Regions from separate parts of the Arthrobacter sp. 10T44 genome, predicted to be linked through region 2. Evidence: riboswitches for the same ligand, from Rfam matches in the RefSeq annotation. Region 2 holds a riboswitch; each other region holds the start of a gene.

Region 1 (9,696 bases), on a different contig from region 2:
GTGACGCTGGGTCCCCCGTTTAACCCCAAGGCGTAGCCGATGGCAACGACGGCGTCCCCGGGCGCCGCAGACCCCGAGTCGCCCAGCTCCAGCACCGGCAGGTTCTTCACGCCCTCGACCCTCAACAGCGCCAGGTCGTGATCGCCGTCCGCGGCGACGATGCGGGCGGCGCGCGTGCTCGAGTCGTGGAAGGTCACGGTCACGCTTGAGGCTCCGCCGGCCACGCCCCTGACCACATGGGCGTTGGTCAGGATTTCCCCCGAGCTGCCGATTACTATCCCCGTCCCCTCGGCCGTCGCCCGGCCGCCGCCGCCGGGATCCAGGAACGGGTTGGACTGCGTGGTGGTGGCCTTCACGGCGACCACCGCGGGCAGGGCTGCCGCGAGCAGTGCCTTGATATCGGCGGGATGGTCGGACACCCCGCCGCCGGTGACGTACTGCTTGACCACGGTTTCGGCTCCCCAGCCACTGGCGCGGGCAACAAGCAGGGCCGAACCGGCTCCGGCGAGCGCGGCGACCAGGAGGATGCCCAGCAGCCGCAACAGGCCCAGCGAGAACCGGTTGGCCCGGCCGCCGGATGCTTTTGTCCCTGTCCGCGCGGCGGCCGCCTCTGCAGATGGCGCAGGCCTGGCTGGCCCGGCCGTACCGCCCGTCCCGTCCGACCCGTCCCTCCCGTCCGAGGCGGCCTCCGGCGCAGCCCCGTACGGCGCGTCCCCGTCCGCGGCTCCGAACCCAGGCGTTTGGACCGGGGAATCCTGATCCGTCATGGGACACAGTCTGGGAGCGGCACCGACGGCGGTCCAGAGCATTAGGGCCCGCCGGGACCGCCAAGGGCGGCGGCCCCGCCAACAGCGGCAGTCCGGCACACTTGACGCGAACGGAAAGCCGTATGACAGGACTTGTAATATTGCTCGGGTTCCGGCTAGCCAAGAGGCCTCGGCATCCGCCATGCTTAGTCATGACCTCAATGTCGAGCCAGTACCGGATCATCACGGTCTGCACCGGAAACATCTGCCGGTCCCCGATGGCCGAACTGATGCTGGCGGAGGCCGCGGCCGCTGCCGGGCTTACCGGCGTCGACGTCGATTCTGCCGGCATCACCTCCTACGAGGCGGGCCGCCCGATCGATCCCCGGGCCGCCCGCAAACTGGCAGCCCACAACATCCCCTCCGAGCTGCATGTCGCGCGCGAGTGGCGCAGCGAGTGGTTCCACTCGCGCGAGCTGATCCTGGCCCTTGATGTGGACCATTACGGCTGGCTGCGCCAGGCCGCGCCGGATCAGGCCTCGCTGGCGAAGATCCGAATGTTGCGCAGCTTCGACCCCGCGGTCGCCGACAGGGATCCGCTGGATCAAGGCATCGAAGACCCCTGGTTTGGCGGGCACACCGACTTCGACAACACCTGGGAGCTGATCCACGCCGCCGTCCCCGGCATCCTCAAGCACGTTCGCGCCGCCCAGCTGCAGGCCCGGGCAGGGCAGCCGAAGCAGCAACAAGACCAGCCGCACCGGGACGACGCGGGGCACCGGGTACGCTCTAGTTCATGAGCCGCGCACCCGTCATCATCGCCATCGACGGGCGCTCCGGCGCAGGAAAGACCACCCTCGCGATCGAACTCGCGGCCCGGCTCCGGGAGCACCATAAGGTCTCGCTCTTCCACCTGGAGGACATCTACCCGGGCTGGAACGGCCTGGCCGCCGGCATCGAACGCTATGCCGCCACCGTGCTTGCCCCGCTGCGCCGCGGCGAACCGGCCCGTTGGGTCAGCTGGGACTGGGTACAGCACTACGACGGCGCGATCCGCCTCACCCAGCCGGCCGAAATCGTCCTGGTCGAGGGTGTGGGCGCTGCCGCCGCGGCCGCCATGCCGTTCCTCGACGCCGTCGTCTGGGCCGATTCCCCCGAGCAGGAGCGCCGCACCCGGGCCCTTGGCCGCGACGGCGCGAGCTATGAACCCTACTGGGAGCAATGGGCCGGGCAGGAAGACGAATGGCTGGCCGCCGACGATGTGCCCTCCCGCGCCGACGTGCGGGTACTCAACCGCGCCGACGGTGCTGCGCCGAGCGAGGTGCTGCAGGCCCTCCAGTACCTCCCAGCCCTGGCCCCGGTGCTGCTTCCCGAGCTGTCGGCCCGCCGCGGACTCCAGTTGACCGCCGAGCGGATCGATGCCGCGCCGGACCCCGCCCGGCTCTTCGAAACGCTCTACGGCCGTTCGCCGAATGCGGTCTGGCTCGACTCCTCCCTGCCCCCGGACGGCCGGGACGGCGAGGACGGCGAGGACGGCCGGGCCTGGGCCCGGGAGGCCGCCGAACGCAGCCGCTTCAGCATCCTGGCGGACGACGGCGGCAGCTACGGCCAGTCGGTCCGGCACCGCTCCGGCCGGACCCGGGTGCGTGTCGGCAACGCCACCGTGCAGACCGAGGGAGGGTTCTTCCGCTGGCTCGACGGGGTCTGGGGGCGCCGGGCCCTGCGCGCCCCGGAGGGCTACCCGTGCGAGTTCACCCTCGGCTGGCTCGGCTACCTCGGCTATGAACTCAAGCGTGAGACCGGCGGCAGCGACGTCGAAGCCGACACCCCGGATGCCAGCCTGATCTTCGCCGGCCGCGCCGTGGTGCTGGACCACCGGGAACGCACGGTGTGGCTGCTCGCCCTCGACGCCCCGGACGCCGGCGACTGGCTGGCCGCGGCACGCGCGGCCGTCGCGGCGGCGGCCACGGACCTGGAACCGGGCGGCGGCAGCGGCGGCGGCGCCGCCGGGAACACCCCGGCCGCGGAGTTCAGCGCCCGGGACACCGAAGCCGCGTACAAGGCCAAGATCGCCGCGGCGCAGCACGAAATTACCGAGGGCAACAGCTACGAGGTCTGCCTGACGACGGCGCTGACGGCCACCGCGGCCGCCGGGGAGCTCGATCCGTGGCAGGCATACCTGGCGCTGCGCCGTCGCAACCCGGCACCGTTCGCGAGCTACCTGCGCCTGGCCGGCCTCACCGTCGCCAGCACCTCCCCGGAGCGCTTCCTGCGGATCGCCGCCGACGGCGCGATGCGCGCCGAGCCGATCAAGGGCACCCGGCGCCGGGCTTCCGACGCCGCCCGCGACGAGCTGCTGCGCCGCGAGCTGGAAACTTCACCCAAGGACCGGGCCGAGAACATCATGATCGTGGACCTGCTCCGCAACGACCTGAGCCACTTCGCGGTGCCCGGTTCCGTATCGGTCAGCAGGCTGTGCGCGATCGAAAGCTACGCCACCGTCCACCAGATGGTCAGCACCATCGATGCGCGTCTCCGGCCGGGCATGCCGCGGGCCGAGGCCGTGGCGGCCTGCTTCCCGGCCGGCTCCATGACCGGTGCCCCCAAGGTCAGCACCATGGCCATCCTGGACCGGCTTGAGGCGGCACCGCGGGGCGTCTATTCCGGGGCGATCGGCTACTTCTCGCTCAGCGGGGCCACCGACCTCGCGGTGGCGATCCGGACCCTGGTGGTGGCGGCGGGCGCGGACCGGGGAACCACACTCAGCCTCGGCGTCGGCGGCGCCATCACCGCGGATTCCTCACCCCAGGAGGAGTACGAGGAGATCCGGACCAAGGCCTTCGGCGTGCTCTCGGCGCTCGGCGCGGAGTTCCCGGCGGGCTAGTCCACGCGTGAGCCGGCCTGGCTACTGCAGGGTCGACGTGAGCCGGGCGACGTTGTCCACGTACTTGACCCCCATGGGCCGCTTCATCCAGTCCTCGAGCGTCAACTCCCTCGAAATGCCGCGGTACGTGTCCTCGACGGCGCTGATCCGCTGCACGATGTCCTCGCCCAGGAGCATCACCGAGACCTCGAGGTTCAGCGAGAAGGAGCGCATATCCATGTTGCTCGAACCCAGCACGGCAACCTCGTTGTCGATCGTGAAGTGCTTGGCGTGCAGCACGAACGGGGCCTTGTAGAGGTAAATCCGCACCCCGGCCTCCAGCAGCGCCTCGTAGTAGGACTGCTGGGCGTGGTGGACCAGGAACTGGTCGCCCTTTTCCGAGACGAAGAGTTCGACGTCGACGCCGCGCTGCGCCGCCGTCGTCACCGCGTAGAGCAGCGAGTCGTCCGGGACGAAGTACGGGCTGCAAATGGAGATCGTGCGCTGCGCCGAGTAGATCAGCGTGTTGAACAGGCGCAGGTTGTTTTCGGTGATGAAGCCGGGACCGCTGGGCACCACCTGGGCGGTGATGTTGCCGGCGTGCAGTTCGGGCCGGTGGGCGAGCTGGTGCTCCAGGGATTCGTCGGTCTCACTGAGCCAGTCGGTGGCGAAGACCACGTTGAGGGTGGTGACGATCGGCCCGCGCAGGCAGGCCATCAGCTCGACCCATTCCCGGCCGATCTTGCGGTGCCGCGGGTTGTTGTAGGACGGTTCGATCAGGTTCTGCGACCCGGTGAAGGCGACCTCGCCGTCGATCACCATGATCTTGCGGTGGTTGCGCAGGTCCGGGCGGCGCCACTGGCCGTGCACGGGCCGCAGCGGCAGCATGGGCCGCCAGCGGATCTTGCTGGCCTTGAGCCGGGCGATGAGCTTGCTGTACCCCTTAATCCGCAGGGTGCCCAAGTGGTCGAACAGGAGGCGGACTTCGACGCCGCGCTCGGCGGCCTCTTCCATCGCCGTCAGCAGGTCATCCGTGATGTGGTCCGAGCTGAGGATGTAGAACTCGGCGTTGATAAAGGACTCGGCTTCGCGCACCGCCGCCGCCATCGCCTTAATCGAATCCGGGTAGCCGGGCAGGAGCTCCACGTGGTTGCCGTCCACCATGGGCAGGGAACCGAGCGTCTTGTTCAGCTCCGCTGCGGAGGACACCCATTCCGGGCCCTCGTACTTGCTTTCCACCATGGCCAGTTCCGACGTGCCGGCCCGCACCCGGGTGTTCACCGCGTCCTGCTGCGCCCGGCGCTTGCGGGAGAGCCGGAAGTTGCCGAAGAGCAGGAAGAGGACCACGCCCACGGCCGGAACGAAAAAGATGATCAGGAGCCAAGCCATGGCCGTGGTGGGGCGGCGGTTGCCCGGGATGATGCCGAGGGCAACGACCCGGATACCGAGGTCGATGACGGTCAGGATCAGGATCACCCAGGACGGAAGTGACCCCGCCAGCGAAAATGGCCACAGCACAGGCAAACCCCTCAAGCTCCAGACCCGCGGAACAGTTCCGGAACGGGCAACCCGCACAGCTTATCCCGACCCGGGCCGCACTAAGCTGAAGGCATGACTACCCCCGCCTCTGTTCCGGCCCGCGCGACAGTGCTGGTGTTCCTCGATCCCGCGTTTGAGAAGGGCCGCGTCGCCGACTCGTCCAAGCCGCAGCTGATGGCCACCGACCAGGGTGCCACCCGCGGCGACGGCGTTTTCGAGTCGCTGCTGGTGGTGGGGGGACGCCCGCGCAAGCTGCAGGCCCACCTGACCCGGCTGGCCGGCTCGGCGCGCGCGCTGGAGTTGGACATCCCGGCGGAGGACGCCTGGCGGCGCGCGATCGAGACCGCGGTCAGCGAATACCGCGGCCGGGCCGCCACGGCGGTCGGAGCCGCCGGCGACGGGGCCGGCGGAGCGGACGAGGTCGTGGTGAAGCTGCTCGCCAGCCGCGGCGTGGAGGGCGCGGCCACGCCGACGTGCTGGGTGCAGGCCTCGCCGCCGCCGGAAGCCGGCCGCCGGCAGCGCGAGACCGGCATCGACGTCATCCTGCTGGACCGCGGCTACGACAGCGAGGTGGGCGAACGCGCCCCGTGGCTGCTGCTGGGCGCCAAGACCCTGTCCTACGCGGTCAACATGGCGGCGCTCCGGTACGCCCACCACCAGGGCGCGGACGACGTCATCTTCACCTCCGCCGACGGCCGGGTCCTGGAGGGCCCGACGTCGACCGTGCTGCTGGCGCACCTGGAGACCAGCGACGACGGCGCGGGCGGCGTCCGCACCGTGCGCCGGCTGATCACCCCGCAGCTGGACAGCGGAATCCTCCCGGGCACCTCGCAGGGCGCCCTGTTCACCGCGGCCAAGGCCGCCGGGTGGGAGCTCGGCTACGGCCCGCTGGTACCTGCCGATCTGTACGACGCCGACGCCGTCTGGCTCATCTCAAGCATCCGGCTCCTCGCCCCGGTGAACCACATCGACGGCAAGGAGATCGGCACCCCCGAACTGCGGCGGCAGCTCACGGCCGAGCTCAACGAACTGTTCGCCACGATCGAGTAGGAGCCGGCCGGTCCCGGGTGATGCTGCTCCGCCCCCGGAAAGGTGCCATGCCAGCGTCCGCGTGACTTAACATGACGACGCCGCCGGTGCCGCCGGCGTCGTAAGTGCTACGTTTTTGGGGAGTAATGAGACCCGGCGCCAAGCCCTGACTGGCCGGTCGGCAACCCTCCCTTTCGCGGCGGGGTGCCTCAGGTGAATACTCGGCATATCGACCATTCGAGCTGCAAGCGTGAAAGTAAGGAGATCCGTCGTGCCCGACGCATCCGCACCCGCTGTGCCCGCCACAGCCCCCGCCCAATCCCCCGCCGCACCCGGACCCGCCGAGGAAAGACTGGCGTACCGGCTGTTCACCGGGCCCGATGACCGCAGCTTCTGCGAGCGCGTTTCGGCCGCCCTGGCCGAGGGCTACGTCCTGCACGGCAGCCCCTCCGCCACCTTCAACGGCAGCACCGTGATCGTGGCCCAGGCCGTCGTGCTGCCGGCCGCGATCGCGAGCGCCGACGCCGCCGTCGCCAACGCGGTGGATGAGCTCGACGGCGCCGAGTTCACCGGCGAGGGCCACGCATGAGTTACGCCGGAGACCTGAGCCCGCAGGAAGCCTGGGCCAAGGTCGGGGCGGGCGCCATCCTGGTGGACGTCCGCACCGAGGCGGAATGGTCGCAGATCGGCGTCCCGGTCACCGGGGCCGGCACCGAAGACCGGCAGGATCCGCTGTTCGTCCAGTGGACCCTGGCCGGCGGAGCCCCCAACCCGCACTTCCTGGAGCAACTGCAGCGGCAACTCCAGCGGCAACTGCGGCAGCACGCGCCTGGCGCCACGGCGGCCGAGCTCATCTTCCTGTGCCGTTCCGGCGCCCGCTCGGTCGCCGCCGCGAACGCCGCCACGGCGGCCGGCTTCACCGCCTACAACGTCCTCGAGGGCTTCGAAGGCGAACCGGGCCCGACCGGCGCCCGGACCGTGAACGGCTGGAAGAACCACGGCCTGCCGACCAACCTGGAAAGCACTAAGTGAGCTTCAATCCCGATGCCCAGGGCTGGAGCCCGGACACCCAGGCCGTCCGCGGCGGACTCGACCGCACCGGGTTCCAGGAAACCACCGAACCGATCTTCCTGAACTCGGGCTTCGTCTACGAATCCGCCGCCGCGGCTGAGCGCGCCTTCACCGGCGAGGACGAACGGTTTGTCTATTCCCGCTACGGCAACCCCTCGGTGGCCACCTTCCAGGAACGCCTCCGGCTGTTGGAGGGAACCGAGGCGTGCTTTGCGACGGCGTCGGGCATGTCTGCGGTGTTCACCGCTCTCGGGGCATTGCTGGGGGCCGGCGACCGCGTGGTCGCCGCCCGCTCGCTCTTCGGATCCTGCTTCGTCATCCTCAATGAGATCCTGCCGCGCTGGGGCGTGGAGACAGTCTTCGTGGACGGCCCGGACCTCGAGCAGTGGCGGTCGGCGCTGGCCGTGCCGACGACGGCCGTGTTCTTCGAATCTCCCTCGAACCCCATGCAGGAAATTGTGGACATCGCCGCCGTGAGCGAACTGGCGCACGCCGCCGGTGCGACCGTGGTGGTGGACAACGTCTTCGCCACTCCCCTGCTGCAGCGGTGCGGGGAGCTGGGCGCGGACGTGGTCGTGTACTCCGGCACCAAGCACATCGATGGCCAGGGCCGGGTGCTCGGCGGCGCGATCCTGGGCACCCGGGAATTCATCGAGGGCCCGGTCAAGCAGCTCATGCGCCACACCGGCCCGGCATTGTCCGCCTTCAACGCCTGGGTGCTGAGTAAGGGACTGGAGACGATGGCCCTGCGGGTGAACCACTCGTCCGCCTCGGCGCTTCGGCTGGCCGAATGGCTGGAGGCCCAGCCCGCGGTCAGCTGGGTTAAGTACCCGCTGCTGCCGTCCCACCCGCAGTACGAGCTGGCCGCCAGGCAGATGAAAGCCGGCGGCACGGTGTTGACTCTGGAGCTTTCGCCCTCGCCCGGCCGCTCCGCCAAGGAAGCCGCGTTCGCGCTGCTGGACGCGTTGCGGATCATCGATATTTCCAACAACCTCGGTGATTCAAAGTCCCTGATCACGCATCCGGCCACCACCACGCACCGCGCCATGGGCCCGGAGGGGCGCGCGGCTATCGGGCTGAGCGACGGCGTCGTGCGGCTCTCGGTGGGGCTGGAAGACGTCGAGGACCTGATCCGCGACCTCGGGCAGGCGCTCAAGCAGGTCTAGCCCCGGCGCACCCGCGAAAGCACGGGGGCCGGTTCTGACATTCCCTCGGCGTCCGCACCGTGCATCGTGACCCGCACGGCATGGGCGACGACGGCGGCCAGGCCGGCGTCGTCGGAGGGGGTGTCCAGCCCCGGAGCGCAGAGCGCCTGGCGCTGCAACTGCGAGCCCGTGCCGTGCGCCAGGACGCGGTCCACGCCGCGGCGCACCAGGTCCAGCTCCCCTTGCTCCGCTAGGACGGGGGCCACGAAGTCGACCAGGGCGTGCGCCACCTCGCCGGCGGGAGCGGGACGGAAGCTGCCGAAGTCCAGCAGCTCGCCGCGCAGCCCGCAGTTGCTGGCCTGCCACGCGGCCATTTTTAGCAGGACCGTCGGCACCGGGGCCGGATCCACACCGTCGCGCCACTCCCGGCTGGCGGACTCCACGAGGGCGCGCACCAGCACCGCGATCAGCGCCGCGTCCTCCGCCCGCAGGCAGACATCCGCGACCCGGACCTCCACAGTGGGGTGGTGCCGGGCCAGCCGGGCATCAAAATAGATCATCCCTTCGTCGAACAGCACCCCGCTTTCCAGCAGCCTCGTGACCACCCGCCGGTAGACCGGAAGGCTCCCAAATATCATGGAGGGCCCCGCCGCCGGCCAGCGGTTCCAGGCCTGGGTGCGGTAGCTTTCGAAGCCGGTCTCCGTCCCGTTCCAAAAGGGTGAGTTGGCGCTGAGCGCGATCAGCACCGCCAGTTTGTCCCGGATCCGGTCGAGGACGGCGACGCCCTCCTCCGGGGACTCGATGAAGGTATGGACGTGGAAGCCGCACGTCAGCTGCTCCTGCACCGTAAGGCCGAAGCGCTTCTGCATGGTGGCGTACCGCGGGTTGGGCGTCGTGTGGGTGGCAGCTGCCAGCGGCGATGTGGCCAGGGCTGCCACCCGGGCTCCGTGCATCCGGGCTACGCGGCCCGCGAAAGCCCGGGACTGCCTGATTTGCTGGAGCAGCGCGCTGTGGTCAAGGCAGGGCACGGTCTGGGTCTCGATCTGCTCCAGCTTGAGCTCGAAACTGAAGCCCGAGTCATCGTGGTTCGGATCCGCGGCAGACGCCGCGGCCGCTGCCGCGGTGGCGGGTTTCAGTCCGCGCAACAGTGCGTCGGCCAGTGCCAGCGGGACCCCGGTAACGGGATCCACGATCAGCAGTTCCTCCTCTACGCCAAAGGTGCGCATGCAACCATTGTGCGTCAGCACCCGCCCCGGCGCGCTACCCCAAAATCGCCGCTCAGACGATTCAGTCCTGGAAATAC
Region 2 (9,696 bases):
TTCGAAGGTGACGGACAGGATTCCCGGCGTCCCGTGCGGGGCCAGCCAGTTCACGTCCACGTCCTCCAGCGGCTTCTCGACCGGTTCACCCAGCCACTCGGTGACCCGCTCGGCCGAGCCCGCGATCGTGAGGGCAGACATCTTCACGTTGCTCTCATAGGCGTTGGACGGGTGCAGGGCGGGGTCGCCTTCCCACTTGAGCATGTAGGGGACCTGCGGATCCGCGATCAGGCCCAGGATGCCGATCTGCTTCCAGACCAGTTCGCGGCCGTCGGGGAACTTGCGGTTGCCGTTGACGGCGGAGCGGCCCAGCCGCTCCTCGAACGGTGCCAGGTCGTCAACCTCGACGCACCAGCCCATCCAGCCACCGCCGGCGGCCGAGCGGGCGCGGACTGCCTGCCCGAACGGCGCCTTGTCGGAGGCCGGGTGGTCCAGGACCTCCACGACCTCGAGGTACTTGTGCCCGGCAAGCGGGATAATCATGTTGCGGGTCCCGAACCGGGGGTGTATTCCGCCCTTGACGGCTTCGACCCCGAGGGCGGTCGCAATACGTTCGGTGGTGGCAGCCAGGCCATCTTGTTCACAGGCGTAAGAGACGTGATCCATGCGCATGCCCTCATCTTGGCACTTTGTGATGGAGCTCTCAGCTTAGGATGCCCTTACCGTGATGGGATGTCATTTTCCGGAGCTCACCGCGCGGATTTGCCCGGCCAGAACCACGGCACTTTCCGGCTCCCGGGCGTGCGCCGGGCGGCGGTGGGGCCGTTCTTCATTTTCGTCACAAAGCTATCCAGGCGTAATGGCGCGTTCGTAGACTGAAGCCAGGTCATGAGCGCCAGCATCGAGCCCCGGCTTGCTGGCCGGCAACCCTCCTTGCGCGGTGGGGTGCCCCGGGTGAAGACCTGGCCCGCCGGCGTCCGCCGGCAGGCAAGCGCGGCGCCAGAGCCGTTCCGGCCCCAGAGGCCAGGGGCGGCCTGTGCCCAGTCATTAGGGAGCTCTCCGATGTCCAACGCCTGGTCCTTTGAAACCCGCCAGATCCACGCCGGCCAGGAGCCGGACTCCGCCACCGGCGCGCGGTCGCTGCCGATCTACCAGACGACGTCGTTCGTCTTCCCCAGTGCAGAGAGCGCCGCCAACCGGTTCGCGCTCGCCGAGCTCGCCCCCATCTACACCCGGATCGGCAACCCCACCCAGGACGCGGTGGAACAGCGGGTCGCGAGCCTGGAGGGCGGCCTTGGGGCGCTCCTGCTCAGTTCCGGCCAGGCCGCCGAAACCTTCGCGATCCTCAACATCGCCGAGGCAGGAGACCACGTCGTCGCCAGCCCCAGCCTCTATGGCGGGACCTACAACCTGCTGGCCCACACGCTGAAGAAGTTCGGTATCTCCGTGACGTTCGTGGAGGACCCGGACAACCTTGAGCAGTGGCGCGATGCCGTGCAGCCGAACACCAAGCTGTTCTTCGGCGAGGTGGTCTCCAACCCCCGCCAGGACGTGCTGGACATCGAAGGCGTCGCGGACGTCGCCCACCGGGCCGGGGTGCCGCTGATCGTGGACAACACCCTCTCCACCCCCTACCTGATCCGCCCGATCGAGTGGGGCGCCGACATCGTGGTGCATTCGGCCACCAAGTATCTCGGCGGACACGGTGCCGCGATTGCCGGCGTGATCGTCGACTCCGGCAACTTTGACTTCGGCAAGGACCCGGAGCGCTTCCCCGGCTTCAACACCCCGGATCCCACGTACAACGGCCTGGTCTATGCCCGCGACCTCGGGGCGGACGGGGCGCTGGGAGCGAACCTGTCCTTCATCCTCAAGGCCCGGGTCCAGCTGCTGCGCGACCTCGGTTCGGCCGTCTCGCCGTTCAACGCCTTCCTCATCGCCCAGGGGATCGAGACGCTGAGCCTGCGGGTGGAACGGCACGTCGCCAACGCCCTGCGGGTGGCCGAATGGCTGGAAGCCAGGGACGACGTCGAATCCGTCGCCTACGCCGGGCTGCCGTCCAGCCCCTGGTACGAGCGCGGCCGGAAGTACGGCCCGAAGGGGACCGGCGCCGTCGTCGCGTTCAACCTCGCAGGGGGAGCGGAGGCCGGCAAACGCTTCGTCGACGCCCTCGAACTGCACTCCCATGTGGCGAACATCGGTGACGTGCGCTCGCTGGTCATCCACCCGGCGTCGACCACGCACAGCCAGCTCTCGCCGGAGCAGCAGGCGGTCGCCGGCGTCAATCCCGGCCTGGTCCGGCTCTCGGTGGGCCTCGAGCACATCGACGACATCATCGCGGACCTCGATGCCGGCTTCCGGGCGGCCAAGAACGCCTGAGGTCACGCAGCACGCCGACTTTCCCCACCTTTGCGGGGATGGCCCCGGGAATCGCCGACACTTCGGGGCGACCCGCCGGGCGCGTCTGTCAAAGGTGGGGAAACTGCGGTGTTGACGGGTCCGGCTGTCACACAGCCGTCACAATCTTCGCGCTTGCGCGGCCGTGTTTCGTAGAATCGACGCAGGTCATGAGTGCCAGTGACAGCCCCGGCTTGCTGGCCGGCAACCCTCCATTTGCGGCGGGGTGCCCCGGGTGAAGACCTGGCCTGCCGGTCAGCTGACGGCGGGCAAGCGCGAAGTTAGGTCCTCACATGACGATTGCCGTCACCCGCACGGGTGTACCCGAAAGCAAACCCTCCACTGTTCCCGACGGCGCTGGTTCCGACGGCGCTGGTTCCGACGGGACGGTGCAGTACCTCCCGATCGGTTCCCTGGCCCTTGAATCCGGTGCCACCCTGCCTGAGGTCACCCTCGCCTACGAGACCTGGGGGACGCTGAACGCCGATGCCTCCAATGCGGTGCTGATCGAGCACGCCCTGACCGGCGACACCCACGTGACCCGCGGCGCCGGCGAGGAACCGGGCTGGTGGGAGGAACTGGCAGGCCCCGGCGCCCCGGTGGACACGGACAAGTACTTCGTGGTCTCCATCAACATCCTCGGCGGCTGCTACGGCTCCACCGGGCCCTCCACGCCGGCCCCGGACGGCCGGCCCTGGGGCTCGCGCTTCCCGCTGGTCACCCTCCGGGACAGCACCGCGGCGGAAGCCCGGCTCGCCGACGCGCTGGGGATCAGCAGCTGGTATGCCGTGCTCGGCGGCTCGCTCGGGGGAGCGCGCGCGCTGGAGTGGGCGGTGACCTACCCGGCGCGGGTGCAGCGCTGCGCCGTGATTTCGGTCGGCGCCAGCAGCACCGCCGAACAGATCGCCTTCGCCCAGGCCCAGACCCTGGCAATCCGCCAGGACCCCAACTTCAACGGCGGCGACTACTACGGCGGCCCGGAACCGCACGCCGGACTGGCCCTCGCGCGCCGGATCGCGCACATCACCTACCGTTCCGCAGCCGAGCTGGACGGGCGCTTCGGACGCAACGCCCAGGCGGCCGAGGCCCCGCTGGAGGCCGGGTCGCTGGCCGGCCGTGGGCGCTACCAGGTGGAGAGCTACCTGGACCACCAGGGCAACAAGCTGGTGCGACGCTTCGACGCCAACAGCTACATCGCCATCACCGAGGCGCTCATGAGCCACGACGTGAGCCGCGGCCGGGGAAGCCTGGAGCAGGCCGTCTCCCTGGCCACCGCGGAGTTCTTCGTGGCGGCCGTGGACTCGGACCGGCTGTACTTTCCCGCCCAATCCCGAGAGCTCGCCGACGCCCTGCCGGGGGAGGTCCCCGTGCACGTCATCGAGGCCCCGATCGGCCACGACGGCTTCCTGACCGAAATCGGCCAGCTCAGCGAGCAGCTCCGGGGCAACTTCTTCGCCTAGCCGGCACCGCCGTGTGTGCATTTTTGCAGACGCACTCTGCGCGATTAGTCGTTGAGCTTGCCTCGATCGAAGTCCATACTCGTGGAGAATGACGCCGTGTGTTCCAACTCACACACACGTAGTCAACCTAATGGTCCACAGGGTGTCGACGACGACACCGAAGGAGTTCGCATGAGCACGGAAAACGCCGCCGCAAGGCGCGCAGAGGAGCCCGACGTCAAGACGTCCGGCCTGAAGAAGGTAGTAACGGCCTCCATGGCCGGCACGGTAGTGGAGTGGTACGAGTTCTTCCTCTACGCCTCCGCCGCCACCCTGGTTTTTGGCAAGATGTTTTTCCCCAATTCCGGAACGGAACTGGACGGCATCCTCGCCGCGTTCCTGACCTATGCGGTTGGCTTCGTGGCCCGCCCGATCGGCGGCATCGTCTTTGGCCACTTCGGCGACAAGTTCGGCCGCAAGAAGCTGCTGCAGCTGAGCATCATCCTGGTCGGCGTATCGACCTTCCTGATGGGCTGCCTCCCGGGCTTCGCGCAGATCGGCTACTGGGCCCCGGCCCTGCTGGTCTTCCTGCGCTTCGCCCAGGGCTTCGCCGTCGGCGGTGAATGGGGCGGCGCCGTCCTCCTCGTCGCCGAGCACAGCCCCAGCAAGTCCCGCGGCTTCTGGGCCAGCTGGCCGCAGTCCGCCGTCCCGCTGGGCAACCTGCTCGCCACTGCCGTGCTGTTCATCCTGTCCTCCGTGCTGTCTTCCGCGGACTTCCTTGGCTGGGGCTGGCGCGTCGCGTTCTGGCTCTCCGCCGTGATCGTCGTCGTCGGCTACTACATCCGCACCAAGGTCAGCGACGCCCCGATCTTCCTCGAGGCACAAAAGGAAGTTGTCACGGAGAACAAGGGCTACGGCGTCGCCGAGGTCTTCCGCCGCTACCCCCGCGGCGTCTTCACCGCCATGGGCCTGCGCTTCGCGGAGAACATCCTCTACTACCTGGTGGTCACCTTCTCGATCACCTACCTCAAGACCGTTGTCCACGCCGACACCGCCCGGATCCTGCTGCTCCTGCTCGTGGCGCACTTCATCCACTTCTCCGCGGTGCCGGTGGTCGGCCGTCTCTCGGACCGCTTCGGCCGCAAGCCCGTCTACATGGCCGGTGCCGTCCTGGGCGCCACCTGGGGCTTCTTCGCCTTCCCGATGATGGATACCGGCAACGATTTCATGATCCTTGCCGCTGTCATCATCGGACTGCTGTTCCACGCCCTGATGTACGCCGGCCAGCCGGCCATCATGGCCGAGATGTTCCCGACCCGGATGCGCTACTCCGGCGTCTCGCTCGGCTACCAGGTGACCTCGATCGTGGCCGGTTCGCTCGCCCCGATCATCGCCGTCGCGCTGCTGAGCCAGTACAAGTCCTCCGTCCCGGTGGCCATCTACCTGCTCATCGCCTGCGCCGTCACGGCCGTCGCTGTGTTCTTCCTCAAGGAAACCCGTGGCATCTCCCTGCACGACGTCGACGCCGCCGACGCCCAGGGCACCGCCGATCTGCTGGCCGCCGGTAAGCGGTAACCAGCACGCAGCTGCACAACCCAACGAACAGGCAGCCCCCGTTCCCGCGCTGCGGGGACGGGGGCTGCTGTCATCCGGGGATCTTGTGGCGGCCTCCGCAGCGCGCCGGGCTCAGCCGGCAAGCACATCCTGGCGTTCGGCGATCTCGGCCCGGACGGCCGCCACGACGGCCTGCACCGGCGCCGAACGCAGCGATTCCGATCTCGCAACTGCCCAGATCGGCAGCTGCCGCTGGAAGTCGTCCGGCAGGACCGGTACGAGCCCCGGTTTGCCGACGACGAGGAAATTCGGCAGCAGCCCGATCCCGGCGGCGCGGCGGACGGCCTCCAGCTGGGCGAAGATGCTGGTGGCCTGGAAGCTGGAGCGCGGCATCGGCAGCTGGGTGGAGCGGTGGCCGAGCTCGGCGACCTGCAGGGCCGACTCGACGTAGGAGACGAATCCGTGCTGCCGGACGTCGTCGAGCGTCACCGGGAGCCCGTGCTCGCGGGCGTACTCCGGGCTGGCGTACAGCCGCAGGAAGTAGTTGGACAGGAAGATGGTCTGCGCGTTGCTGACCTCCAGGTTGCCGACCACCACTTCCAGGTCCACCCCGGAGCGGTTCTGGCTTACCTTGCGGGTGGCGCTGAGCATCTCCACGTTCAGCAACGGATGTTCCTGCTGCAAACGGACCAGGGCCGGGGCGACGAATTCCGCGCCGAATCCGTCCGGGGTGCTGATCCGGACCAGGCCGGAGAGCACGTCCTCTGTCCGGGCGATCCGGCCGGACAGTGCTCCGAGTGTTCCCTCAATGGCTTCCGCCGCTGCCACGGCCAGTGATCCAAGTTCGGTGAGTTCCCAGCCGTGCGGGCTGCGCTCGAGTGTCCGGCCGCCGAGCTGTTTGTCCAGGGCGAGGATCCGGCGCGAGATGGTGGTGTGCGTGGTGCCCAGGGTCTCCGCGACGGCGTTGAACCGGCCCAGCCGGGCCACGGTCAGCAGGATCAGCAGGTCGTCCGGGCTGGGGAGCCGCTTCAAGTCCACCATTGGCCTTTCGTCGATGTGCATTGATGCACATGGCATCTTCACTTTTTCCCCTTGATTGCACTGTAGCAGGGTGTGATGGTGGACACGGAACAACCGGCAAATGCGCCGGACACAATGCAAAGCAAAGGAGCTTATGCCATGGCAGTTGTCGCCTGGATCGGACTGGGAAACATGGGCGGGTTCATGTCGGTGAACCTGGCCAAGGCCGGAAACGAGGTCCGCGGATTCGACCTCAACCCGGAGGCCCTCGCGGCTGCCGAGGCCGGGGGAGTCAAGCCTGCCGGCAGCATCGCCGAGGCCGTGGAAGGCGCCGACGTCGTCTTCACGATGCTCCCCAAGGGCGAGCACGCCCGGGCCGTCTACCTGGGCGAGGACGGCGTCCTGGCCCACGCCGACACCAGGACCCTGCTGGTGGACTCCTCCACGATTGACATCGCCTCGGCCCAGGCCCTGCACGACGCCGCCGCGGAGGCAGGCTTCCGCTTCGTCGACGCGCCCGTTTCCGGCGGGATGAGCGGCGCCAAGGCCGCCACGCTGACCTTCATGATCGGCGGCGAAGCCGGCGCCGTCGCCGACGCCACCGAATACATCCGCCCGATGGCCGCCAACATCATCCCCACCGGCGGCGCCACCACCGGCCAGGCCGCCAAAATCTGCAACAACCTGATGCTCTTCATCAACCTCGCCTCCACGGCAGAAGGTGCGGTGCTTGCGGACCGCCTGGGCCTGGACAAGCAGGTCTTCTGGGACATCGCCTCCGTTTCCTCCGGCGACAGCTGGGCGCTGCGCACCTGGTACCCGGTGGCCGGCGTCGTGCCCACCGCCGCCTCGAACAACGACTTCGCGCCGACGTTCACTGCCGAGCTCGCCAACAAGGACATCGGCCTGGCCATCAGCGCCGCCCGCGACACCGGCACGCCGCTGGAGATCGGCGAGCACGTCCAGCAGCTCTTCCAGCGGCTCATCGACGGCGGCCAGTCCGGCACGGACTGCTCCGCCATCGTCAAACTGGTCGACGGCTCGTTCGAGTCCGCCAAGTAGCCCCCCAAACCTTTTAGAAAGAGATCCTCCCCATGGAACGCATTCCGCACTTCATCAACGGCGCCCTGGTGTCCGACGCCGAGCGCTACGGCCCCGTCTTCAACCCCGCCACCGGCGAACAGGAAAAGGAAGTGGCGCTCGCCTCCGCCGCGCGGGTCGAGGAAGCCATCGCCGCCGCCCGTGCCGCCCTGCCCGGCTGGCGGGCCACGAGCCTGGCCAAGCGCACCACCATCTTCTTCAAGGTCCGCGAGCTGCTTATGCAGCGCCGCCCCGAACTGGCCGCCCTGCTGACCAGCGAACACGGCAAGGTCCTCTCCGACGCGGAGGGCGAGATCACCCGCGGCCTGGAGAACATCGAGTTCGCCACCGGCCTGTCCCACGCGCTCAAGGGCGAACGCTCCGAGCAGGTGTCCGGCGGCGTCGACGTCCACTCCGTCCGGCAGCCGGTCGGCGTCGTCGCCTGCATTACGCCGTTCAACTTCCCGGCCATGGTGCCGCTCTGGATGATCGGCAGCGCCCTGGCCTGCGGCAACACCGTGCTGCTCAAGCCGAGCGAAAAGGACCCGTCCTCCGCCCTCTTCATCGCCCAGGTCTTCGCCGAGGCCGGCCTGCCGGCGGGCGTCCTGAACGTCGTGCAGGGTGACAAGGAAGCCGTCGACGTGCTGCTCGAGCACCCGGACGTCAAGGCTGTCAGTTTTGTGGGTTCGACGCCGATCGCCCAGTCCATCTACAAGCGCGCCGCGGACCACGGCAAGCGCGTCCAGGCCCTCGGCGGGGCCAAGAACCACATGGTGGTGCTTCCGGATGCGGACCTGGACATGGCCGCCGACGCCGCCGTCTCCGCAGCCTATGGCTCCGCGGGGGAGCGCTGCATGGCCGTCAGCGTCCTGGTCGCCGTCGGGAACATCGCGGACGAACTCGTGGACGCGATCAAGACCCGGATGGCAACGCTCAAGATCGGCCCCGGCACGGATCCGGCCTCCCAGATGGGTCCGCTGATCACCGCCGAGCACCGCGACAAGGTGGCCTCCTACGTGGCCGGCGCCGCAGACGAGGGCGCCGCCGTGGTGGTCGACGGCCGGGAGCAGGAATTCGACTCGAACGGCTTCTTCATCGGCGTGAGCCTGATCGACCACGTCAAGCCCGGCATGAAGGTCTACGACGACGAGATCTTCGGCCCCGTCCTCTCGGTGGTGCGCGTCGAGAGCTACGCCGACGCCGTCAAACTCGTCAATGACAATGAATTCGGCAACGGCGTGGCGATCTTCACCCGCGACGGCGGCGCCGCCCGGCAGTTTGAGTTCGACGTCGAGGCCGGCATGGTGGGCGTCAACGTGCCGATCCCGGTGCCGGTAGGGACCTTCTCCTTCGGCGGCTGGAAGAACTCGCTCTTCGGCGACACGCACATGTACGGCCCGGAGAGCATCCGCTTCTACACCCGAGGCAAGGTCGTCACGACGCGCTGGCCGGATCCGTCCACCTCGGTGATCGACCTCGGTTTCCCGCAGGTCGACTAGGCGCAGCCCTCCCGGACAACAGCAACGCGGGGTCACTTACGGCCTATCCACGAGTGGATTATGGGCCGTAAGTGACCCCGCGTTGCTTGTAGGTTCCGGGGGTCAGCCTTTCATGATCTCCGCGCGCTGGGCCATGTAGTCCTCCATGGCGAGCTCGCCGTTGCTGTATTTCTGGTCCAGCTCGGCGAGCTTGCGCGCGCGGTAGCCCTGCGGCCCCGACGGCACCGGCGGCACCTCCGGGGCGCCAGGCGCCGGCGCCTGGGGCTGCCACTGCTGCGGCGACGCGGGCTGCGGCGGGTTGTTCAGGTACTCCGGGCTGTCCTCGTAGGGGACCGGGTACTGCTGGTTCGCCGGCGGCTGGTTGGCCGGGGGCTGCGGCGCACCCAGCTGGCCGAATCCGCCGTAGTAGTCGCGCTGGGTGAAGCCGTCCCGCGGCTGGTTGCTCTGCTGGCCCGGATATTGGCCAGGGAACTGACCTGGGAACTGGCCCGGGAAGCCGCCGGGCATGCCCTGGTCCTGGCCGCGTCCGCGGACCGATTTGCGGTACATACGAATGGCCGCCGGGACCACGAAGGTCAAGATGATGATCCAAAAGAAAATACTCACGGTACCGCGCCTCTCAAAAGGTGTCTTTCCAGCTTAACGCGCACCCCGTGCCCGGGGTGCCGGGCCGCCCGGCACCCCGGGCACCCGGAGTTCAGGACCGCAGGGCATCCTCGGCGCCGGGCGGCCCCTCGCCCGAGCCGAGCGGGACCCCGGGGCCGAAC
Region 3 (9,696 bases), on a different contig from region 2:
GAACCACTGGGTTATTTCCCCCGGCCCGATCCGCGCCTTCGACCAGCGGATCGAACAGGACCTCTCCAATGCCGGGCCGTTTCTCGCCGCGGCCCTCGCCACCCGCGGAACCGTGCGGATCCCCAACTGGCCGGCCGGGACCACCCAGGTCGGCGATCTCTGGCGCGGCATCCTGGCCACCATGGGCGCCACCGTGACGCTGGAGCACGGCACCCTGACCGTGAGCGGCGGCCCGGAGATCAAGGGCGGCGACTTTGACGAAACCAGCGAGCTCGCGCCGACCGTGGCAGCCCTCTGTGCCCTGGCCACCGGCCCCTCCCGGCTGAGCGGCATCGCCCACCTCCGGGGCCACGAAACCGACCGGCTCGCCGCCCTCGTCGCGGAAATCAACCGCCTTGGCGGGGACGCCGAAGAGACCGCCGACGGACTCATCATCAGGCCGGCGAAGCTGCACGGCGGCGTCGTGCACAGCTACGCGGACCACCGCATGGCCACCGCGGGCGCAATCCTCGGTCTCGCGGTCCCGGACGTGGAGGTCGAGGACATCGCCACCACGGCCAAGACCATGCCCGGCTTCCCGCAGCTGTGGGGGGCCATGCTCAGCCAGGCAAGCACCGCAGACAAGGACGCCGCCGGTGGCACGCAGCACTGACTCCTGGGACGAATCCGACGTCCGGATCCGCCCCAACAAAAAGGGCTCCCGCCCCCGCACCAAGGACCGGCCCAGCTACGACGACGCCGTCACCGGCCGGATCGTCACCGTGGACCGCGGACGCTACACCGCCGTCGTCGGCGAGGGCACCGCCGACGAACGCAAGATCATCGCGGCGCGGGCCAGGGAGCTGCGCCGCAACCCCGTAGTTGCCGGGGACTTCGTCTCGCTCGTCGGGGACGTCAGCGGCGAACCCGACACCCTGGCCCGGCTGGTCAAGATCCAGGACCGCAGGACGCTGTTGCGCCGCAGCGCGGACGACACGGACCCGATCGAACGCGCCGTCGTCGCCAACGCCGACCAGCTCGTCGTTGTCGTGGCCGCAGCCAACCCGGAACCCCGCACCGGCTTCATCGACCGCGCGCTGGTGGCCGCCTACGACGCCGGCATCGAACCGCTGCTGCTCGTCACCAAGGCCGACGTCAAGGACCCCGCCGAGCTGCTGGCCAACTACCAGCACCTGGATTTCCCGGTGATCATCTCCAAGACCGCGGATTCGGCCGCCTCCGGCATCGACGCCCGCTCCGATGACGGCCTGTCCGCCCGGCTGGACAAGGCCGCCGTGTCGCAGCTGCGGGACTACCTCGACGGGAAGGTCACCGTCATGCTGGGCCACTCCGGCGTCGGCAAATCCACCATGGTGAACGCGCTCACCGGCGCCGAACGGGCCACCGGCGGCGTCAACGCGGTCACCGGCCGCGGCCGCCACACCTCCTCCTCCGCGCTGGCGCTGAAGGTCAGTGATGCGCCTGCGGGCAGCTGGATCATCGACACCCCGGGCATCCGCTCCTTCGGCCTGGCCCATGTGGACCCGGACCGGATCCTGCGTTCCTTCCCGGACCTGGCTCCTGGCACCGATGACTGCGAGCGGGGCTGCAAGCACGACGCCACCGCCGTCAATTGCGGCGTGGACGCCTGGGTGCAGGGCGGCCACGCGGGCCCGTCCGGCCCGGCCCGGCTCGCCTCGCTGCGCCGGCTGCTGGGCACCGATCCGCGGCTGGAAGCGCAGGACACCAAGGAACTCGGCAGCGTCTCATAGCCGCGTCTACTTGGCGGCAGCGACGTGGCCTCCCGGTCCGCGGCGCGTTTTGACGGTAGTTTGGAAGCATGAGCCAACCAGCTTCGAGCTACAACGATGACCTGCGCCTTGCCCATGTACTGGCAGATTCCGTAGATTCCCAGACCATGAGCCGCTTCAAGGCGCTCGACCTTCGGATCGAGACGAAGCCGGACCTGACCCCCGTCACCGACGCGGACAAGTCCGCCGAGGAAGCCATCCGCGGGCAGCTGTCCCGCTCCCGCCCGCGCGACGCCGTCCTGGGCGAGGAGTTCGGCAGCTCCGGCCACGGTTCGCGCCGCTGGATCATCGACCCGATCGATGGCACCAAGAATTTCGTCCGCGGCGTCCCGGTCTGGGCCACCCTGATCGCCCTCGTCGACGAAGGCGAACCCGTGGTGGGCGTCGTCAGCGCCCCCGCACTGGGCAAGCGCTGGTGGGCCGCCAAGGGCGCCGGCGCCTACATGGGCCGCTCACTGGCCGCCGCGACCCGGCTGAGGGTCTCCAACGTCTCCCGGCTCGCCGATGCGTCGCTGTCCTATTCGAGCCTCGGCGGCTGGAAGCAGCGCGGCAACCTCGACGAGTTCCTCGGACTCACCGAGGAGGTCTGGCGTACCCGCGCCTATGGCGATTTCTGGTCCTACTGCCTCGTGGCCGAAGGCGCCGTCGACATCGCCTGCGAGCCCGAACTCAACCTCTACGACATGGCGGCGCTGGTCCCGATCGTGACGGAGGCCGGCGGCCGCTTCACCTCGCTCGAGGGAGAGGACGGCCCCTTCGGCGGCAACGCGCTGGCGACCAACTCGATCCTGCACTCCGAAGTCCTCAAGCGCCTCAACCCGGGCCTCGACGACCTGCTCTAGCCGGCCACGCCCGAGGCAGCCCGTAACACTACGCTTCATATTCCGCCCTCCCTTTTCCGTGCGACCGGCCATGTCCTAGGCTCGAAGCAGGTCACGAGTGCCAGCGCAAAACCCCGGTTTGCTGGCCGGCAACCCTCCATTCGCGGCGGGGTGCCCCGGGTGACGACCTGGCCGGTCCGGAGCGGACCCGGCAAGCGCGGATCCCCTGTGTGCGGGGTCCTTTTCGAGCGAGGTCCCATGACGACTGCCACCATCCCCACCCACACCACCAGCGCCGGCGGCCCGGAGTTCACCGACGCACGCTTCGACGCCGCCCGCCGGCCACTGTCCGCGGTTTCCGGCGCCGAAATCCTGGCCCCCCTGATCCAGGGCGGCCAGGTCCGGTACGCCAACCTGGACTACGGAGCCTCCGCCCCGGCGCTGTCCGTGGTGTCCGCCTACCTGAACGAGATCCTGCCGTACTACGCCAGCGTGCACCGCGGCGCCGGCTACGCCTCCCAACTGAGTACCTCGGTGTACGAAAACGCCCGGAACATCGTCCGCGGGTTCGTCGGCGGCCGTCCGGATGACTCCGTGATCTTCACCCGGAACACCACCGACGCACTGAACCTGCTGGCCGGCTGCCTGCCCGTCGACGACGGCCGACACACCGGCGAGGTGCTTTACCTCGATATCGAGCACCACGCCAACCTGCTGCCCTGGCAAAACGTCCCGCACCGCAGCGTCGTCGCGGCGCCCACCCTCGCCGGCACCGTGGAGCGGCTCCGGGCGGAACTCGCCCTCGGCGGAGTAAGCCTGCTCGCCGTGACCGGCGCGTCCAACGTCACCGGCGAAATCCTGCCGATCCGTGAGCTGGCCGCGCTGGCGCACGAATTCGGCGCCCGGATCGCCGTCGATGCGGCCCAGTTGGCCCCGCACCGCCGCATCAACATCGCCGCGGACGACGTCGACTACCTCGCCTTCTCCGGCCACAAGCTCTACGCCCCGTTCGGCGCCGGCGTGCTGGTGGGCCGGCCGGACTGGCTGGACGCCGGCACCCCGCACCTGGCCGGCGGCGGCGCAGTACGGGACGCACGGCTCGACGCCGTCAGCTGGACCACCGGGCCGGCCCGCCACGAGGGCGGCTCCCCCAATGTCCTGGGCGCGGCCGCGCTGGCCCGCGCCAGCCAGGTCATCGAGGCGCTGGACGAGCAGCAGTGGCACGCCCACGAGGACGCCATCCGTTCCTTCCTGGTCGAGGGGCTGGAGCGGATCGACGGCGTAACGGTCCACCACATCTTCGAGGACACCGGCCGGGAAGGCGGCCCCGGGACGATCGGCGTGGTCAACTTCTCGGTCGCCGGTTACGACGCCGGCCTGGTCGCCGCATACCTGTCCGCGGAGCACGGCATAGGCCTGCGCGACGGCCGGTTCTGCGCCCACCCGCTGCTAAAACGGCTCGGCCTGCCCGCCGGTTCGCTCCGGGCCAGCTTCGGCCTCGGCTCACGGCTCAACGACGCGCAGCGGCTGCTCGCCGGGCTCCAGGAGCTGCGGCGGAACGGCCTGGGCTGGGACTACGTCGTAGACGCCGGACGCTGGGTGCCGGCCAACGACACGCGGAGCTATCCGCACTGGGCGCCGAACACGCCTGGCACCGCTGGCGCAGCCCCCTGCTCCGTCGACTGACCGGCAGCGCAGCCCGGGCCGCGTGCGGTAAATTCGACAGGTACGCACCAGAGCTGCCGAAGGAGATCGCACGTGGCACGCGGCGGCCCCAAACTGCACCACCCCGGACTGCAGGGTGGCCCAAAACTGCAGCACCAGCGGCGGCGGGAGCTCGGGCAGAGCTTCCAGGACGGCGGCGAGCACTACGACCGGGTCCGGCCCGGCTATCCGGCGGATTCGGCCGATTGGCTGATCCCGGCCGGGGCCCACGACGCCGCCGACCTGGGCGCCGGGACCGGTAAGTTCACGGCGCTCCTGGTCCAACGGGGGCTCAGGACCGTGGCCGTCGATCCGTCCCCGGACATGCTCGACCAGCTGCGCCGCGCCCTCCCGGGAGTCGCCGCCGTCGAGGGTACCGCCGAACACACCGGGCTGGCTTCGGGGGCCTTCGACCTGGTCACGGTGGCCCAGGCCTGGCACTGGTGCGATCCCCTGCTGGCCAGTACCGAGGCGGCCCGGATCCTGCGGCCGCACGGCGTTCTCGGCCTGATCTGGAACCAGCTCGACACCTCGGTCCCCTGGGTGCACAGGCTGTCCCGGATCATGCATGCGGGGGACGTCCACAAGCCCCACTTCACGCCGCCGCTGGGACCGGAATTCATCGGGCTGGAGAGTCATCTCACCCGCTGGGAGGATCCAGTAACCACGCAGGACGTCATGGAACTGACCAAATCCCGCAGCTACTACCTGCGGGCAGGCGAGAGCACCAGGGCCAAGGTGCTCGCTAACCTCGACTGGTACCTGCACGAGCACCTCGGACACACTGCCGGGCAGCTCCTGCCGCTTCCCTACCTGACGCAAAGCTGGCGTGCCGTCAAAGCCTGAGGTTCCCGCATTGCACTGACCACGCCGCGGCGCCTATTATTTCGGTGTGCCTAACTTATATTTGTAGGCACTCAGGAACTTCTTGGGAGCCCGCAGTGCTGGACGTAGCCGGACACGAACCCCTGCCCGCGGGGAAACCGCCTGCCCGCAGGATCAGGGGTAGCCGCCGGGCTTTGCTGGGCCTGCTCGGCCCGGCGTTCGTGGCTGCCATCGCCTATGTGGACCCCGGCAACGTCGCCGCCAACCTGACGGCCGGGGCACAGTACGGTTATCTGCTCGTCTGGGTTCTCGTCGCCGCCAACGTCATGGCGGTGCTGGTCCAGTACCAGTCCGCCAAGCTCGGCATCGTCACCGGCAAGACCCTCCCGGAGATCCTCGGCGAGCGGCTCCGGCCGGCCTGGCGCCGCGCCTTCTGGGTCCAGGCCGAGATTGTGGCCGCAGCCACCGACCTCGCCGAGGTGGTGGGCGGCGCGGTGGCCTTGTACCTGCTCTTCGGCCTTCCGCTCCCCCTCGGCGCCGTCATTGTGGGCGGCATTTCGATGGCCCTGCTCGCCGTGCAGAGCCGCAACCAGCAGCGCCCCTTCGAGTTCGTCATCATGTTCCTGCTGGGCATCATCACCGTCGGGTTCCTGGCCGGACTGTTCATCAGCCCGCCGGATCCGGGCGGGTTCGTGGCCGGGCTTGTGCCTGGCTTCCAGGGCCCGGACACGGTGCTGCTGGCCGCGAGCATGCTCGGTGCCACGGTGATGCCGCACGCCATCTACGTCCACTCGGCGCTCTCCCGGGACCGGCACCGCCCGGATCCGCATCTGCATGTCCCGCCGCACGCCATTGCCCGGCTGATCAAAGCCACGCGCTGGGACGTCGTCGCGGCGCTGGCCGTCGCCGGCATCGTCAACATCGGAATGCTGCTGCTGGCCGCGTCCACGCTGGGCGGTGAAGACGGCACGGACACGATCGAGGGTGCCCACGCCGCCATCACCGCCAACCTCGGCCCGGTGGTCGGCGTGGTCTTCGCCGTCGGCCTGCTTGCCTCCGGCCTGGCCTCCACCTCGGTGGGCTGCTACGCCGGCGGAACCATCATGCAGGGCCTGCTCAAGATCCGCATTCCGCTGATGACGCGACGGGTGCTGACCCTGGTCCCCGCCGTCGTCCTGCTGGCCGTCGGCTTCGACCCCACCTGGGGGCTGGTGCTCAGCCAGGTTGTGCTCAGCTTCGGGATTCCGTTCGTGCTAGTCCCGCTCGTGGTGCTGACCAGCAGCAAGCCCCTGATGGGCCGGTTCGCGGACGGCATGACCCTGCGGGTGGCCGCCGTCGTCAGCGTGATCCTGGTGGTGGCGCTGAACCTGGTCCTGCTGTGGCTCACCTTCACCGGCGCCGCCGGACGGTAGGCTTGGGGCTGTGAAGACCAGTCCGCCCTCCTCCTCCATTGAGGACTACGTCAAGGTCATCTACTCCTTCACGGAGTGGCAGGACAAGCCCATCACCTCCACCCAGCTGGCCCAGCGGCTGGGCGTCGCGAATTCCTCGGTCTCCGAGATGGTCCGCAAGCTCAAGGACCAGGGCCTGGTGGACCACAAGCCGTACAGTGCCGTCACCCTGACCGAGGACGGCGTGCGTCTGGCCCTCTCCATGGTCCGGCGGCACCGGCTGATCGAGACATTCCTGGTCCAGGAGCTCGGCTACCGCTGGGACGAGGTCCACGACGAGGCCGAGCTGCTTGAACACGCCGTCTCGGACACCTTCATCGAGCGGATGTCCGCCAAGCTGGGCAATCCGGTCCGCGACCCGCACGGCGACCCCATTCCGGCCGCGGACGGCTCGGTCCTGATGCCGCCGGCCTACCGGATGAGCGAGCTCGACGACGGCCACACCGGCCGGATCACCCGGATCAGCGACGAAAACCCCGAGCTGCTGCGCTACCTCGCCGCCGAACAGATCGACCTGGACTCCGACGTCGAAGTCCTGGGCCGGAAGCCCTTCGGCGGCCCGCTCGTGGTCCGCATCGGCGCCCGCGGCGAGCTGCGCGAAATCGACCTCGCCGACGAGGTGGCCTCCGCACTCTGGGTGCACAGCGACGCGGCCCATTCCGGCTGCCGCGTCGAGGGGCGCTGAATGGAAGCGTTGGATGCGGAGCGCCGCCCGGCGACGGTCGCGGCGGTTCCCGGCTGGCGGGCATGGGCGGCAGTCGCCGTCGGCGGCCTGATCGGAACCGAGCTGCGCTACGGCGCTGGGCTGGTCTTCCCCGAGGCGGCAGGCGCCGTGCCGTGGACCACGCTTGCGATCAACGTCCTGGGGAGCTTTGTCCTGGCCGCCCTGACCACCATCTGGATTGCCCGGCCGCGGACAGCTTTCTGGCTCCGGGCGGGCCTCGGCCCGGGGCTCCTTGGCTCCTTCACCACCTTTTCCGCGCTGGCCCTCGCCGTCGACCAGCAGATTCGCGGCGGCTTCCACGCCGTGTGGCTCGCCTACCTCGGCTTGTCGCTGGTCCTGGGGCTCGGCGCGGCGGCGGCCGGCTGGAAATCGGGCAAAGCGCTGGCCGACCTGAGCGGCAGGGCACAGTGACCGCCGCCCTGCTGGTGGGGGTCTTCGGAGTGGCCGGCGCCCTGGCCAGGTTCGCCGTCGACTCCTGGTTCGCCCACCGGCCTGGACCCCACCCGCACTGGCCCTGGGCCACCCTGGCCGTCAACGTGGCCGGATCCTTCATCATCGGGCTGTCCCTCGGGGTGACGCCGCGCCTTGGGCTCGGCCCCGAGTGGCAGACGGCGGTCGCCAGCGGCCTGGCCGGAGGCCTGACCACGTTCAGTTCCTGGACCACGGCCACCATCCGGCTGGTCAGCGAAGCACGCTACCGGGCCGCCGCCCTGAACGTGGCCGCGAACCTGGCGGCGGGGCTGGCGGCGGCCGCCGTCGGCGTCGCGCTGGCCGGCTAAGCCGGCTGGGTAGGGGCGTCCCCTCCCTCACTGTCCGCGGGTTCCCTCGGCGGGTTCCTGATCCCGACGGCGGACGCCGCAGCGCCCGCGACGAATAGCGCGGCGGTGACCGCCGCCGTGCCGTGCAGGCCCGACGTCGTGATCACCGGTCCGGTGATGAGCCCGGCAAAGGCGATGGTCACCAGGCCCGCGATGCGGGCGACGGCGTTGTTGACGGCCGAGCCGATCCCTGCTTCTTCAGGATCCACGGCACCCAGGATCGCGGAGGTCAGCGGCGCCACTGTCACGGCCAAACCGAGTCCGAAGACCACCAGCCCGGGAAAGACCTCTCCGAAGTAATCCAGCGGCAGGCCGATCCCCAGCATCATCAAAAAGCCCGCCGCGCACAGCAGCGGCCCGGCCGTCATGAACCAGCGCGGACCGAAGCGGCCGGAGAGAGCCCCGATCTTTGCGGAGAGCAGGAGCAGGATCAAGGTGGAGGGCAGCAGGGCGATGCCGGCTGCGGTGGCCCCCAGACCGGCGACCTGCTGCAGGAAAAGCCCCAGGACGAAGAACCCAAGGTTCAACGCCCCGTAGATCACCGTGGTGGCGACGTTGCCCCAGCCGAAGTTGCGGAGGGCGAAAAGCCGCAGCGGCATCATCGGCGCCGGGGTCCGCCGCTCGTGGAGCAGGAACCCGGCCAGGCCGGCAATCCCAAGGACCAGCGGCAGCCAGACCTGCGGGGCGCCCCAGCCGAGGCTCCCGCGTTCGATAAAGGCGTACACGACGCCGCCCAGGCCGATGATCGCCAGGACGGTACCCGTGACGTCGATCGTGCTGCCGGGCGCGCGTCCCAGATCCAGTTCGCGCAGCCTGCGCAGGGCCGGCCACACGGCAACCGCCGGGACGATGTTGAGGAAGAAAATGACCCGCCAGGTGAACACATCCACGGAGATGCCGCCAAGCACCGGGGCCGCCACGATGGCCCCGGAGGTCCACGCGGACCACTTGCCGATCGCGGCGGACTGGGCCGGGCCACTGAACACCGTCACGATCAGGGCCAGCGAGCTGGGCACCAGCAGTGCTCCGGCGACGCCCTGCAGGCCGCGCGCCACAATCAGCGACTCCCCGCTCCAGGCGAGGCCGCAAAGCACGGAGGTGGCGGTGAAGCCTGCGAGGCCCCATTGCAGCACCCGGACCCGGCCGAACTGGTCCGAGAGGGAGCCGGCGACCAGGATCAGCGCCCCCAGCGTAAGCAGGTAGGCGTCCACCACCCATTGCTGGACCACCAGGCCGCCGCCGAGTTCACGGCTGATCGCCGGGAGTGCAAGGTTGACCACCGAACCGTCGAGGAAGGCGATGAAGGACGCGACGATCGCCACGTACAGCACGCGCCTCTCAAGGCTGGACAGGGCTGTGGCGGGGGTGCCGGACATGGCTGCTGCCTTCCTCACTGCCTGCCGGACGGCGGGCACCGGGTTTGGGATGAGCCTAGCACCGGCGGCCGGCTGACTGCCGGTGTGCCCGGATCCCGTAAAGTTGAAGGATGGTTACGAGACGCGAAGCTGCCCAGGCCCTTGATATTCCGCTGGAAATGGCACACCGTCACGGCATTCCGTCCCG

The links. A riboswitch is a leader RNA that binds a small molecule or an ion and turns the genes downstream of it on or off. The one in region 2 is predicted to bind S-adenosylmethionine.
Region 1: it holds a riboswitch for S-adenosylmethionine, as region 2 does, so the genes downstream of both, AC1DBL_RS04290 (DUF1737 domain-containing protein) here and metX (homoserine O-acetyltransferase MetX) in region 2, are expected to answer to the same signal.
Region 3: it holds a riboswitch for S-adenosylmethionine, as region 2 does, so the genes downstream of both, AC1DBL_RS00115 (aminotransferase class V-fold PLP-dependent enzyme) here and metX (homoserine O-acetyltransferase MetX) in region 2, are expected to answer to the same signal.

Annotation. Positions count from the first base shown of each region.
Region 1 covers NZ_JBFTGT010000001.1:901,883-911,578, forward strand. The annotation lists gene AC1DBL_RS04265 (S1C family serine protease) at 1-767, opposite strand, end outside; gene AC1DBL_RS04270 (low molecular weight protein-tyrosine-phosphatase) at 959-1,546, shown strand; gene pabB (aminodeoxychorismate synthase component I) at 1,543-3,630, shown strand; gene cls (cardiolipin synthase) at 3,652-5,127, opposite strand; gene AC1DBL_RS04285 (aminodeoxychorismate lyase) at 5,221-6,198, shown strand; SAM riboswitch class IV at 6,320-6,434, shown strand; gene AC1DBL_RS04290 (DUF1737 domain-containing protein) at 6,449-6,766, shown strand; gene AC1DBL_RS04295 (rhodanese-like domain-containing protein) at 6,763-7,209, shown strand; gene AC1DBL_RS04300 (O-succinylhomoserine sulfhydrylase) at 7,206-8,414, shown strand; gene AC1DBL_RS04305 (glutamate--cysteine ligase 2) at 8,411-9,619, opposite strand; gene AC1DBL_RS04310 (UDP-N-acetylglucosamine 1-carboxyvinyltransferase) at 9,681-9,696, opposite strand, start outside.
Region 2 covers NZ_JBFTGT010000010.1:21,146-30,841, forward strand. The annotation lists gene AC1DBL_RS14885 (VOC family protein) at 1-612, opposite strand, end outside; SAM riboswitch class IV at 825-940, shown strand; gene AC1DBL_RS14890 (bifunctional o-acetylhomoserine/o-acetylserine sulfhydrylase) at 1,003-2,319, shown strand; SAM riboswitch class IV at 2,504-2,619, shown strand; gene metX (homoserine O-acetyltransferase MetX) at 2,631-3,797, shown strand; gene AC1DBL_RS14900 (MFS transporter) at 3,969-5,351, shown strand; gene AC1DBL_RS14905 (LysR family transcriptional regulator) at 5,463-6,407, opposite strand; gene mmsB (3-hydroxyisobutyrate dehydrogenase) at 6,510-7,412, shown strand; gene AC1DBL_RS14915 (CoA-acylating methylmalonate-semialdehyde dehydrogenase) at 7,445-8,929, shown strand; gene AC1DBL_RS14920 (hypothetical protein) at 9,032-9,535, opposite strand; gene AC1DBL_RS14925 (SGNH/GDSL hydrolase family protein) at 9,627-9,696, opposite strand, start outside.
Region 3 covers NZ_JBFTGT010000001.1:21,019-30,714, forward strand. The annotation lists gene aroA (3-phosphoshikimate 1-carboxyvinyltransferase) at 1-652, shown strand, start outside; gene rsgA (ribosome small subunit-dependent GTPase A) at 636-1,751, shown strand; gene hisN (histidinol-phosphatase) at 1,820-2,632, shown strand; SAM riboswitch class IV at 2,722-2,835, shown strand; gene AC1DBL_RS00115 (aminotransferase class V-fold PLP-dependent enzyme) at 2,870-4,297, shown strand; gene AC1DBL_RS00120 (class I SAM-dependent methyltransferase) at 4,370-5,161, shown strand; gene AC1DBL_RS00125 (Nramp family divalent metal transporter) at 5,257-6,552, shown strand; gene AC1DBL_RS00130 (metal-dependent transcriptional regulator) at 6,563-7,276, shown strand; gene AC1DBL_RS00135 (fluoride efflux transporter FluC) at 7,277-7,726, shown strand; gene AC1DBL_RS00140 (fluoride efflux transporter FluC) at 7,723-8,094, shown strand; gene AC1DBL_RS00145 (MFS transporter) at 8,091-9,509, opposite strand; gene AC1DBL_RS00150 (hypothetical protein) at 9,620-9,696, shown strand, end outside.